2 regions of the Lysinibacillus capsici genome follow, and region 1 is predicted to be linked to the other one. Evidence: riboswitches for the same ligand, from Rfam matches in the RefSeq annotation. Region 1 holds a riboswitch; the other holds the start of a gene.
The links. A riboswitch is a leader RNA that binds a small molecule or an ion and turns the genes downstream of it on or off. The one in region 1 is predicted to bind FMN.
Positions count from the first base shown of each region.

Region 2: linked by a shared signal. The riboswitch ahead of LCP48_RS06565 (ECF transporter S component) and the one ahead of ribE (riboflavin synthase) in region 1 are both predicted to bind FMN.

Region 1 is NZ_CP084108.1:1,652,625-1,659,729, forward strand. Features, by position in the region: gene LCP48_RS07845 (HAD-IA family hydrolase) at 1-22, opposite strand, end outside; gene LCP48_RS07850 (YibE/F family protein) at 264-1,040, opposite strand; gene LCP48_RS07855 (YibE/F family protein) at 1,037-2,161, opposite strand; FMN riboswitch at 2,382-2,507, shown strand; FMN riboswitch at 2,624-2,749, shown strand; gene ribE (riboflavin synthase) at 2,950-3,588, shown strand; gene ribB (3,4-dihydroxy-2-butanone-4-phosphate synthase) at 3,613-4,242, shown strand; gene ribH (6,7-dimethyl-8-ribityllumazine synthase) at 4,258-4,740, shown strand; gene LCP48_RS07875 (spore germination protein) at 4,879-6,324, shown strand; gene LCP48_RS07880 (ATP-binding protein) at 6,627-7,105, shown strand, end outside.
Region 2 is NZ_CP084108.1:1,387,787-1,394,891, forward strand. Features, by position in the region: gene LCP48_RS06550 (ATP-binding protein) at 1-1,139, shown strand, start outside; gene sigX (RNA polymerase sigma factor SigX) at 1,218-1,751, shown strand; gene LCP48_RS06560 (RNA polymerase subunit sigma) at 1,748-3,034, shown strand; FMN riboswitch at 3,178-3,363, shown strand; gene LCP48_RS06565 (ECF transporter S component) at 3,581-4,168, shown strand; gene LCP48_RS06570 (sodium-dependent transporter) at 4,389-5,735, shown strand; gene LCP48_RS06575 (STAS domain-containing protein) at 6,305-6,691, opposite strand; gene LCP48_RS06580 (methyl-accepting chemotaxis protein) at 6,730-7,105, opposite strand, start outside.

The DNA of each region.
Region 1 (7,105 bases):
AATCAAAGATAATATGCTTCATTGCAAACTTTCTCCTTTTTCATCTCGTTGTATTGACGTTCTATGCTAAAAAATGTTACATGGAATGGGCGATCTAGTAATCTTGAAATAACCACCATTTTGAGCGTACGTAAACATCTTATGGTAAATATTATCAGAAAATGAGGCGATTGCAATGGAAATGCTACAACGAAAAGAGGTGTCTCAAAAGTCCATTGAGACACCTCGGCATTATTTTGTTTTATGATAGGTGCTGGTAATTTTTATAAAAGTTTTTCTGCTTTTTCGCGTGTACGAATTAAATAATAGGCATTGATGCAGGAGGCAATCGGAATAATCAGTGCAATGCCGATACCTGCACAAAAAATGGTTGTCATTTCTGCACTAAAAACTTTGGAGTTAACAATTTCTCCAATCGAATAGGAGAGGTCCTTGAACCAGATTAACAAGCTTAAATAGCCACCAAAGAAAGCAAAAAATAACGTATTGGTATCGGTTCCTAATATATCTCTTCCTATACTTAAGCCAGCTGCAAATAGGTTTTTTCTACTAATCGAAGGATTACGATAAAAAATCTCATGCATGGAGGTAGCGATAGAAATAGCTACATCCATAATGGCACCTATCGTACTCATAATGATGACTGATGCACCAATCTGCACAAAATTAACACCAATGTAGAGAGAAAAGATGCTGATTTCTTCAGTTGATTCTTCGCCAAACCCTTGGATCATCGACTTTTCCGTTACAAAGGTAATAAAGAGTAGTAACACAACTATCGTCACCATCGTCGAGATAAAGGCTGTAATGGTTTTACTATTTGTTTTATTGATATAGAAAAGGCTAATACAGCTAATGATCGTACAGGCAATAAACGTCAAGATGATAGGGCTATTTTTAGGGTTTGTCATTAAAAAAATGGTGACAAAGAGTACACCAAAGTTTAGGAATAAAGAAAGAAATGAGCGTATCCCCTGTCTACCGCCGACTAGAACCATTAACACGCACAATATAACTGCTAATAAGACGACAACATTCATTCTCGAACCCTCTTTCGATTAATGAAAAATATAGCGGTATACAGACTAATAGGAATCGTAAGGACAACACCAATACCCCCTGCTAAGGCACGGTCTAATTCTAAAGAAAGATTTAAGGACAATGTAAGCCCTAATGTGGAAGAATTTTTTAAATAGAGAATAATCATAGGTATGGAGCCGCAAAGGTAGGCAAAGAATAAAATACTTGTAATAGTACCCATGATATCTTTACCGATTTCATGTCCCGAAGATTTAAGTGCTTTGACAGGGATCGTAGGATCTTGCTCGTATAAAGCAAAAATCGAGGAAGCCATTGTAATAGAAACATCCATTACTGCCCCGAGTGAGCCAATAAATAAACCTGCCATAAAGACGGTACGATAGGGACGCGTTAAAAATTGCATTTCTTCATAACGAAGACCATTTTCACCTGTCAACCACATTACAATAGAGCTTATGATAAGCGCTAGAATAGTGCCTAAAAGTGTGGACACGATGGCTACATATGTTTTTGTATTTAATCCACTAATAAGTAGTAGCGAGATAATTGTAAATAGCACCGCACAAATGCCGCTGACTACTAATAGGCTTACGCCCCCATGCTTCACATAAAGATCTAATGCGAATGATAAAATCACAGCATTGACCACCAGGCTAATGATAGAAAATAAGCCTTGTCTTTTACCTATAATAAGTAGGGCAAAAATAAAAATCCATGCAATCATTACCATGGTTTGATCACGTTTTAAATCGACAATGGTTCCTGTTAAAACTGATTGTGCTGTGCGACCATCTAGCGTGACAAAGATTTCATTGCCTACATGGTATTCTTGATCAAAAGCACCAGACGAAGAATAGTCATTCGTCAAATGAATGGATTGCCCCTTATGCTGACCATTTTTGATAATGGCCATAATTTCCTGTGTAAATAAAAAATCCCTATTTTCATACATGTCTGTCATTGGTTCTGATTTTGTTACATCCACTTGCGTTATTTTCGCTATCGGTCGATCATAAAATTGTTCATTATGATGTACGAAAACAATCGAAACCCCACAACAGAATGCTAATAGGGCATAGAAAATAGCTTGTTTAAAAGGTATATTTTTTAAAAATGTCAAGTAAATGACCTCCAAACGGCTACACTGAATAGTCACTTGTAAAGGAACGTTTTTTTGATTAAGAAGTTCCATTAACAGGTTAAATGTCATCATTTTAATAACATCTTTTACATTTTTTAAGTCTCGTCAGAGCTGTTTAAAATTTATGCTTCCAAAAAAATTTAAAAAGAAGGATGGATAATATAATAAAATAGTGTTATCGTAAGACTAGCTAAATAAAAATATTCTTCGGGGTAGGGTGAAATTCCCGATCGGCGGTGATGAAGCAATTCAAAGTCCGTGAGCGCAAGCTGATTTGGTGCAAATCCAAAACCGACAGTTACAGTCTGGATGGGAGAAGGGTAAAAATGCGAACTTTTTAAATTGATTCTAATTTAGAAGGTTTATTTGACTATGCATTTATTACAAAACTTCCCAATCACCTTGTGGGAAGTTTTTTTATTTAGCTACAATCGAATAGAAGATGTTCTTCGGGGTAGGGTGAAATTCCCAATCGGCGGTGATGAAGCAATTCAAAGTCCGTGAGCGCAAGCTGATTTGGTGCAAATCCAAAACCGACAGTGATAGTCTGGATGGGAGAAGAACGAATGAGATAACAGTCTATGAAAAAATTGTTTTCAAATAGGCTTATTTGTTGATGTCTTATACTCCCAAAACCCCTTTGATGTAAAGGGGTTTTTATTTTTATATTGTTAACGAGAGAAGGGAGAAGGATAAGGCACAAAAAAAGGTGGATCAACTTTAAAAGTAAAGAATAGAAGTGCTAATAAAGTAGAGTAGGTGATGGAATGTTTACTGGACTTGTAGAGGATATTGGTATCATAAAAGCCGTGCAAAGCGATCGGAACAGTATGAAAATTACGATTCAATCAGCCAAGATAACGGAGGATGTCAAGCTTGGTGACAGTATAGCGGTCAATGGAGTTTGTTTAACGGTGACACATTTCACACAACAGCAGCTTACGATGGATGTTATGCCTGAAACAGTCAAAGCAACAAATTTACAGCAGCTGGCAATAGGTGATTCTGTTAATTTGGAGCGGGCCATGCCTGCTAATGGACGATTTGGAGGTCATTTTGTTGCTGGTCATGTTGATGGAGTCGGCAAAATTTTGCGAAAACGTCCAGTGGCAAACGCCGTTTATATTGATATCGAAATGTCTGAGGAACTAACCAACTTTTGTATTCCAAAGGGTTCCATAACAATTGATGGCACAAGCTTAACCCTTTTTCATGTTGAAGCCAATAGTGTCACGATTTCGCTCATTCCTCATACTTACAAAGAAACCGTTTTAGGTTTGAAGAGGGTTGGAGCAATCGTTAATATTGAAACCGATTTAGTCGGAAAATACATTATAGGGCAATTAAAAAAAGGGCAAACAACGCCAGCTATTACAAGAGATTATTTAGCACAACATGGTTTTTAAATCATAGAATAGGAGTTGATCATCATGCTACATTCAATTGAAGAAGCCATAGAGGATTTAAGGCACGGCAATATGATTGTGGTGGTTGATGATGAGGATCGAGAAAATGAAGGAGATCTTCTGGCACTCGCTGAATTCATCACACCAGCAACAATCAACTTTATGGCAACCAATGGTAGAGGTTTAATTTGTACGCCGATTTCGCAGCAGCTTGCACAAAAGCTAGATTTATATCCAATGGTTCAGCACAATACGGATAACCATCAAACCGCATTTACGATAAGCATCGACCATGTAGAAACAACGACAGGGATTAGCGCCTTTGAGCGTGCGCTAACGATACAAAGGATGATAGAAAAGCAAGCTAAGCCGACTGATTTTCGTCGACCAGGCCATATTTTTCCGTTGATTGCGAAAGAGCAAGGAGTGCTGCAACGGAGAGGGCACACAGAGGCGACGATTGATCTAGCGAAGCTTTGTGATAGTGTACCAGCAGGTGTTATTTGCGAAATTATGGGGGATGATGGGCACATGCTTCGGTTTGAAGAACTGACAAAGTTCGCTGCACATCATGGCTTAAAAATGATATCGATAGAAGCATTGGTTGCATATCGTAAACAATTATCCACTAATAAATCTAAAATTTCTATGTAAAAAGGAGAAAAAACAATGGGTCAAACATTTGAAGCACAATTAATTGGAACGGATTTGAAAATTGCAGTAGTAGTGGGTCGTTTTAATGAGTTCATTACTAGCAAATTATTGGATGGGGCAATGGATGGTTTAACTCGTCATGGGGTTGATCCTGCATTTATTGATGTTGCATGGGTACCAGGGGCTTTTGAAGTTCCTTTTATGGCAAAACAACTGGCAGAAACAAAGAAATATGATGCCATTATTGGTTTAGGTACTGTTATTCGTGGCTCTACAACACACTATGACTATGTTTGTAATGAATCTGCAAAAGGCATTGCCAATGTGTCATTGTCAACGAATGTACCTGTTATTTTTGGAATTGTTACTACCGAAAATATTGAACAGGCAATTGAACGTGCAGGAACGAAATCTGGTAATAAAGGCTATGATGCGGCAATGTCTGCAATTGAGATGGCAAATCTAAAGAAAATGATTGGTTCAGGACAATTTGAATAGTCGTCACAACATTTGTTTCTTTGAATATTTTGAACAACCATGGGAAAAATATGCTTAAGTGTATTTATTGAATGTGATTGTTTTCATAAATGTACTAATCTTGAGCTGGCTCAGTAGGAGATGAGAAGTATTTCATCAATGGAACAAATTAATTTGAAAATGTTGAAATCACTATTTCAACGCTCTGCTGATGTGATTTTCCAACAATATAATTTTCAGCAATATACAGTACATTTGATAACTTGTGATGCAATGGTCAATGAGCAAATTCTTCAAACTGTGGTTGTTCAACGTGTTCAATCTTTGTTAAGCAATGTCACTGAGGACATGCTAGAGGAAGAAATCGAACAGCATTTACACATACCCTATTTACAAAAGATTTTATCGAAAGAGGATGCGGTAACTAGGGTCTATAAAGGACATGTCTTATTGTATTTTGAAGAAAATCAATTACTTTATTCTAGTGATATTTCAAAAAGACCCAATCGAGAGCCCGGGGAAACAACATTAGAACTAGTAGTAAAGGGACCTAGAGATGACTTTATTGAAGACGTTTTTATTAATATTGCTTTATTAAGAAAACGATTACCCACTAATTCTTTTAGTGTAGAGACATTAGAAATTGGCAAGCGTTCTAAAACAACCGTAGCCATATTATATATGGAAGACATCGTAAATTTAGATATGCTGGAACAAATTCGACTTCAATTACAAAAAATTGATACGGATATTGTTATCAATGGCGACTTATTAATGGAAACAGTTGAAAAGACTGCGACCATTCTTCCAAGACATGATTATACAGGTAGACCTGATTTTGCTATGCAGGCGTTAATTAGAGGAAGAATACTCTTAATGATTGATGGTGTGTCCTATGCCATGATTACACCTACGAATATTATGTTACTCTTTAAATCAGCAGAGGATAATGAGTACCCAATCATTGTTAGCTCGATGGAACGATTACTCAGAATTGTCGGGATATTAATAAGTATGCTACTGCCAGGTTTTTGGCTTGCATTGACGACTTATCATCAAGAACAGCTTCCATTTCTACTACTTGCAACAGTTGTCGAATCGAGAACGGGATTGCCTTTCCCAACTATTCTAGAAATTTTAATGATGCTATTTATGTTTGAATTGTTTCGTGAAGCCAACTTACGTCTTCCAAGTGCAGTCAGTGGCTCAGTTAGTGTGGTAGGGGGGCTAATTATTGGAGATGCTGCTATTAAAGCAGGTGTTACAAGCCCCTCAATGATTGTTGTAATTGCCATTTCTAGTATCGCTGCATTTACATTGGTCAATCAATCCTTTGTGACGGCTATGAGTATTTTTCGATTAATCATTATTATGGCTTCGGCGTTTTTTGGTTTATTTGGTTTTTTTATATCCGTGTTTTTCATTCTTTTATACACTGCAAATATGAGAGTCTTGGGAGTGCCATATATTAACTTTAGTGCCGATTTCGAAAAGGAGGATGTTGCTAGGTCATTACTACGGCCTTCTCCAAAGGGCTACAGTAAACGGCCAGCCTTTTTAAAGCCCCAGGATCGAACACGTACATCGGGAAAAAAAAATAAGTAATTTTATTAAAGATCAGGTATAGTGGATACCTGATCTTTTTGTTAGTCTTTTAATTTTCCATTTAAATTAGGAAATGAGACATAAAAGATTATTGCTTACCTTTTTAGTTTACTTTCTTGTCAGGGATTATTAAACTATTTGTTACAGTGTGTAATTTTGGGTATGAATAAAATAAAAATTGATTTTGTGTTTTAATTTATGTAGGATATACAAGCAATGTTTGCTTTACAAACAAAAAAATAGAGTTAATTATAATATAATAATATTCTAGAATATTTATAGATGAGGAAGTACCGTTTTTTATGAAAAATAGAAAAATAAAACTAATATTAATTCTATCAACGATTTTATTATGTTTGTTTACAAGTTTAAACGTCTTTACATCCTATGTAAAAATAAAAAAGACCGTTGAAGAGTCGATTGCCAATCAAAGTTTAGAGGCAGCCCATTCTATTGCTGCATCCATTGATACGGATGCCTATCAGCAATTTTTAAATAATCCACAGGAAAATGATTATTATTGGAAAGTAAGAAATTATTTAAACGATGCTAGGATCAAATTAGGTGCACTATTTGTTTACACTTTAAAGGTGGATAATCCTGAAGTATCTATAGCCATGATTACAGGCATGCCAAAAGAAATGAAAGAGGGCTTCGGTATTGGCGTGGTTTGTACTGTTCCTGCAAAGCATGTAGAAAAGGCCTATAATGGTGAAACCTATGTTACAGAGGTAATTCATGATTCTAAACATGGGTCTTATTTATCTGTTGGTGCACCCAT
Region 2 (7,105 bases), 260 kb from region 1:
AAATTGCAAAAGGGAATTTTGAAGCGAAAATGCCTACTACCCAAAATGACGAAATTGGTCAGCTTGCCGTTGCCTTCAACCAAATGGGCCGTCAATTAAAGCATAATTTAGAGGTTATCAATCAAGAAAACGAACAGCTTTCTAATATTTTGACATCTATGACAGATGCAGTGATTACGTTTAATAGAGATCGTACAATATTATTAAGTAATCCACCAGCTGAACGTCTAATGCAAAAGTGGTTTGTGAATAAAGGTTCACAAAGTGCAAAACCTATCCCGCCAGAGCTTTATCATATGCTTGATCATGTACTGATGTTTGAGGATAAACTAGAAGAGGAAATTGAAATGGATGGCAGCTATTATACATTTACTATTAGTCCCCTTTATAGTGGTGAAATGATACGTGGCGCTGTGGCTGTAATTCGTGATATGACAGAACAGCATCGCTTGGAAAAACTAAGATCCGATTTTATTGCCAATGTCTCCCATGAGCTCCGAACACCGATTGCCATGCTTCAAGGTTACTCAGAAGCATTAATGGATGACGATTTTATTCAGGATCAGGAAGAGCGAAATGAGATTACCAAAATTATTTATGATGAATCGAAGCGAATGGGTCGCCTTGTGACAGATTTATTAGATTTGGCACGTATGGAATCAGGGCATATGACGCTTTATAAAGATGAATTACCAATTAATTCTACTTTTGAACGTATTACACAAAAATTTGCACAGGTAGCAAAAGAAAAGCACGTTCGTCTGCTGTTTGAGAGTGAATTTAATGACGAGGCCATGATTAATATAGATGAGGATCGCATTGAACAAGTGCTTACAAATTTAGTTGACAATGCCCTGAGACATACAGATGAAGGGTCTGTGACTGTAAAAGTAGAGCAGGAGCCGACATTTGCTAAAATATCTGTTCAAGATACAGGACATGGCATCCCTCAAGAGGACTTACCCTATGTCTTTGAACGTTTTTATAAAGCAGATAAGGCACGTACTCGTTCCAAGGGTGGAACTGGTCTCGGCTTAGCCATTGCTAGAAATATTGTCAAGGCACACTCAGGTAATATTATGGTAGACAGTGTGTTGAAAGAGGGTACGACCTTCACGTTTTATTTACCGTTCGATTAATAACAAGTATTGCTATTAATTGGCTGTAACTTCTATGAATGTAAGACGACAAATATTATAGAACGGGGGTGGAGTGCTTTGAATGACTCCGTGTTCCATCGACTATACGATGCATATCACCAAGACGTGTTTCAGTTTTTAATATATTTAGTAAAAAACCGTACACTTGCCGAAGATTTAGCACATGAAGTTTATGTACGAGTGTTGCGCTCATACGATCAATTTGCAGGCAATAGTAGTGAGAAAACTTGGCTATTTGCTATTGCTAAAAATGTAGCAATTGATCATTTTAGAAAGCAAGCTGTACGTCAAAAGCATTCACATGATTTCTTTGACTGGGAAACGGAACAGCTCCATTCAACCACGCCATCACCGGAAGATATGCTACAGGCCAGTGATGAATTTATGCAGGTAGAATCAGCACTTGAAAACTGTACAGGCGACCAAAAAATGGTCATTATTATGCGCTATTTTCAAGATTTATCGATTGCAGAAACAGCGCAAATACTAGATTGGACAGAAGCTAAGGTAAAAACGACCCAGCATCGAGCCATTAAATTTTTAAGGCAACAGCTACAGCCGATTAGAGAACAGGAGGCGAAACGGCAATGACGCATAAGCCATTTGATGATGAACAGCTTGAACATGTCTTGAACAATGCCCCTAAGCTTTCTGACCGCCGTTCAAAAGAAGAAATATTAAATCGGTTAATGGCAGATGCTCGCTTGCAGGATAATAGTCACCTACAAGAAGCGATACAACAACCTATAGAGAATGAAGAAGCACAACAAGCAAGTAAATCTTTAATACAAGATGAACGACCATCACGATTTAAGTTCCGAAAAATGCCGATTTTTACGAGTGTAGCAGCAGTTTTCGCGATAACGGTACTCGTTGGCTTCATGTTCATGAATAATGACGCTAGCCAAAAAGATCTAGCTAGTACGCCAGAAACGGCTAATTACGCTACGTTACAGGAAGATCGTTCTGCTAAAGAGGCAGCTACCCAGGATGAGGCACTTCAATCCAGTATTGTATCGGAGCATGAGCGTATGCTATCTTTACGGTCGTCTGTCTATGAGGAAGATGTGAAAGATGCTGTCGTTTTCCGTATTGGTTTGGCAGGACGCGATGCAGAAAGTGTTCCAATGACATATGTGATACCAAATGAGCGTGTAGCAACTGATTTTGGAACAGAAAAGCCTTCTACCCTACAGATGTATGAAAAATATGCTCCTCAAATAGATGAAGAAGCCAAAGGGTTTACGGATTATCATCCTTTTAAAGGTGAACTGAAGGAGAAGGAAGACAAGCTTGTCCACGTATTACCAAAGGACAATGACTATGATGTTGCATCAGCTACCGTTAATGAATACAAAGGGACTTTAGAGGATACCTTCTCGGATTCTGAATATACGGAAGTTGAGATTCAAAATGAAGATGGCACACCTTATGAGTTTTCTCAGGAGGGTGAGCCAAGTCAAGCCATGTCATTAACAAACGCCAAGCATTTTAATTATTATTTATACCAAGATGGTAATGGGGCAGAATACCTGTCACCAGATTTCCGTCAAACATTTGCTAATGTTACAGAAGCACTTACACTAATGAAAAACAAAAATGATGATGTTTATGTAACAGTGGTTCCTGAAAATGTAACATATACCGTGAAAGAGGAAGCAGAAGGTGTAGTCGTAACATTCGATATTCCCTTAGATTTAGCATCAATGGAGCCAATTCGCGCTACCCAATTGATTGAAGCTATGATGTTAACTGCTGCTAGCTTTGACCAACAATTACGATTGGATAATGTGGTCCAAGAAAGCTGGGAAGGATTCGATTTAAAAACGTATTTGCCCAAGCCTGTGGGGCCAAATAAACAATATATGCCTTAGTCAAAATCAAAAATGGAGCATTCCTGTAACATGGAATGCTCCATTTTTACAATACTTACAAATCTAATCGGAATTTTTTAAGCAGAACTATTTACTTTTTCTTAATAATTAATTATAGTAAGGTTGTAGTATAAAATAATATGATTCATCTTCGGGGCAGGGTGAAAATCCCGACCGGCGGTAATAGAGTGGTGAACCGTTAATGTTTCCATTAACTCGAATGGTTTATGCTTCGCTCTTCAGCCCGCGACCTGTGCAAATTTATTTGCATGGCTGACTTGGTGTAATTCCGAGGCCGACAGTTAAAGTCTGGATGGGAGAAGATGGAGGTACGATCGTCATTCATTGTTATGAAATAAACTATGACCGAGCGCTTTTTTTGTATGGCTTTTTAAACGGTGCTCAAAAATAGTTTAAATTGACGCTTATTCGTCATGCCTTTCTCCCTTGTGCTCTTCATGCATAAGGGTTTTTTCGTGCTAACAATTGAAAGATCGTCACCTTTCTTCTTGCGAGATTGAATCAGCAAAGAGGAGAGAGTTTTCTATGAAGAAAAATGTTAAACTCCAATCGTTTATTACGATTGGTATGCTGAGCAGTATTTCGTTTTTATTAATGCTTTTTAATTTCCCAATTCCACCATTCCCAGCATTTTTGGAAGTGGACTTTAGTGATATGCCTGCATTAATAGCAGCCATCACAATGGGGCCTGTAGCTGGTATTTTAGTAGAATTATTTAAAAATGTATTGGATTGGATTTTCTCTGGAACGCCAACAGGTGTGCCAGTAGGTCATATGGCCAACTTTGCAACAGGTATTTTATTTATTTTACCAGTAAGCCTTATTTTTAATCGCTTTAAAACAATTGCTGGTCTTGTTGGAGGTTTAGCGACAGGAACAGTCGTAATGGCAGTAGGGATGAGTATTTTAAACTACGCAGTATTTTTACCGATGTACACATACTTCTTAGGAATGGAACCTGTTGTAGGTGACTCACTTTATAAAATGATTATCGCTGGGATTTTACCATTTAACATTGTGAAAGGTATTTTATTAACGGCTATTATGGCGTTTTTATTTACCACAATGCGCAAATGGATCGACCGCCAGCGTTCTATCTATATAACAAAATAATTTTTACTAACCTCGGGTCAATATACCTGAGGTTTTTTTGTTGGAAGGAACAATAGATAGGAAAAAGTGTGAAGAATAGAAGAACAAAACTAACGGATAAATACAGAAAAAAGTAATAGGGTAAAATAGTTAACTAGTACTTTATAATTATAACCTAGTCGAAAGCTACATTTTCATGTAAAATAGAGAAGAGTTTAGAATGTTTGAGGAGTTTGAAGAGATGAGTGGAAAAAAAGGACAATGGTCTAGTAAATTAGGTTTTATTTTAGCATCAGCTGGTGCGGCGATCGGACTAGGGGCAATTTGGAAACTTCCCTATGTAACAGGACAAAGTGGTGGAGGAGCATTTTTCCTTATCTTTGTGTTATTTACCTTGTTAATAGGACTACCAATGTTATTGTCCGAGTATGTGTTAGGACGTGGTACACAATCCGAGGCTGTAACAGCGTATAAAAAAATTGCTCCAACTAAGCCAGGCTGGGCTTGGATTGGTCGAATGGGCGTGCTAGGCTGTTTTTTATTATTAACTTTTTATAGCGTAGTCGGAGGTTGGATCTTTATTTATAGCGGGCTAGGTGTAGCTGGCGCGGTAATTGATCCAGCAGTAGATCCAGCTGAATTATTTGGAAAAATTATAGGCACGCCATGGATTACGCTAGTTGGTCTAGTGTTGTTTACATTGGTCAACGTACTTGTGATTTCATTAGGTGTACAAAATGGGATTGAAAAGGCCAATAAATGGATGATGCCGTTACTTTTCATAATGTTCATTGTCCTTGTTGTGCGTGCTGTTACATTAGATGGGGCAATGGAAGGGGTAAAATTCTTCTTATGGCCTGATTTCTCGAATATTACGGGTAAGGCATTATTAGAAGCCCTCGGGCAATCGTTCTTTGGGTTAGCAGTTGGCTTTTCTTGTCTAGTTACATATAGCTCTTATCTAAAAAAAGATGTCAGTCTTCCGAATTCAGCAGGTTCTGTAGTGCTGTTAACCGTGCTTGTTTCATTTTTAGCAGGTTTAGCAATTTTCCCTGTTGTGTTCGCCTTTGATTTAGAGCCAGCAGCGGGTCCGGGTTTGCTATTTATGGTGCTACCAACAGCTTTTAGTCAAATGCCATTCGGTGAAGTGTTTTTAGCTATGTTTTTATTGCTATTTTTATTTGCTACATTAACGTCATCATTTAGTTTATATGAGATTATCGTCGCGGCATTTATGGAGCATAGTCAGAAATCCCGTCCAATGTGGACGCTTATACTTGGTATAGTCGTATTTATTGCAGCTATTCCAGCAGCACTTTCTTCGAGTGTTTTATCGGATATAATGATTTTCGAGAAAAGTATCTTTGATGCAACCGATTTTTTAGTGTCAAATATCATGCTTCCACTAGGGAATTTATTCATTGCTATTTTTATTGCCTATGTAGTAGATAAAGAATTTGTGAAGAGAGAATTGCTAACGGGTAGTCAAATGGGACAAGGCTATTATTCGACATATCGTATGTTAATGCTAGTTGTTGTACCGATTATCATTCTAGTTGTGTTTGTTAATATGCTACTGCAGTATTAAAGAAAAGGTATATTCTGCCATAGGAAAAATACCTTCTCTTAGTGTTAAAAACATAACAGTCAATAGAAAGGTAGAAATGGATTTCTATTGAAGGCTACTTGCTTTCCTGTGGGCGAGTGCTAGCAGCTTCCTCCGTGTAGGGGCTCACCTGTCTCGTTAACCCACGGGAGTCAAGAAGCCTTCCACACCAACCCAAAAAATCTCAATCTTTTTAGTAAAGGTTTTCAAATAAAGTAAAGGAGTTCATTACTCTTTATGAAGAGGTGTTGTCACTCAGCACTTCACCGCATTGAAAATAAGAGCCTATCCCCTCTAAGAATCCAGATAATGGGTGATTTGATCACTATGCTACTATGAGGTAAAGACACTTTGGAGAATGGTTGATAGCGTCACTCCTATGGGATTTAGCGGCTCATCGGACGCCCCCCTGGAAAGGACGCTGGCGGAACGGAAATCAACCTCTCGCCTTGCAAAGTTGCTATTTCTACCGTTGACTTCTTCTTTTTTTAACAACATAAAAAGGTGTATTCCGTCTAATAGGAATACACCTTTTATTATGATTATAGAGATTAATAATCGTTAAGTGATAGCTCACCTAGCCAATCTTCTTTAATAATCTTCCTTGCTTGTTCTTCACTTTCGGCAATAGGGAATACTTTATCAACCTGTGAAATAGCGAATAAGTTGCGAATGAAATCATCGACGACAATAATGGCGATTTTCTTATCTTTTACAGACACCTTCTTAGCGAAATTAACGATCATACCGAATCCAGTACTATCAATATTTGTTACCTTTTGCATATTGATAATGTATCCGTGTTTTGTGTCTAAGCTAAGTGTTTGAAGCTCTGACTTTATTTCTTCAATCATCCCGTATTCTAAATCGCCTGTAAACGCAATCACTATATAATCAGCCTTTGTGTCAATATTCATTGCAATTTTCTTCTGATTCATCCTATAGCGCCTCCATTTTTCTTTTCTTGTTTGGGGAGTTATTCAAACTTAAATTTATTCACTTCATTTTGTAATTTATCAGCAATTGATGATAACTCATCTGAGCTTTGTGTAATTTCTGCAACAGTCGCATATTGTTCTTCTGAGGTTGCGGCAATCTCTTCTGTAGCTGCTGCAGCATCCTCGATGATGCGAGAAATATCTTGGATAGCCTGTTGCACACCTAAGGAGTTGTCGTTAACATGTGTAAATGCCACTTTCATTTGTTCCACACCTTCTTCAGTTTCGACAACTTTCTCCACAATTTCTTTTAAGGCACTTCCGCCTTTATTGATGATTGTTACTTGCTCCTCGACAGCTAGTAAATTACTTTCCATTGTCCGTACGGTCACAGATGTTTCCGCTTGGATATCA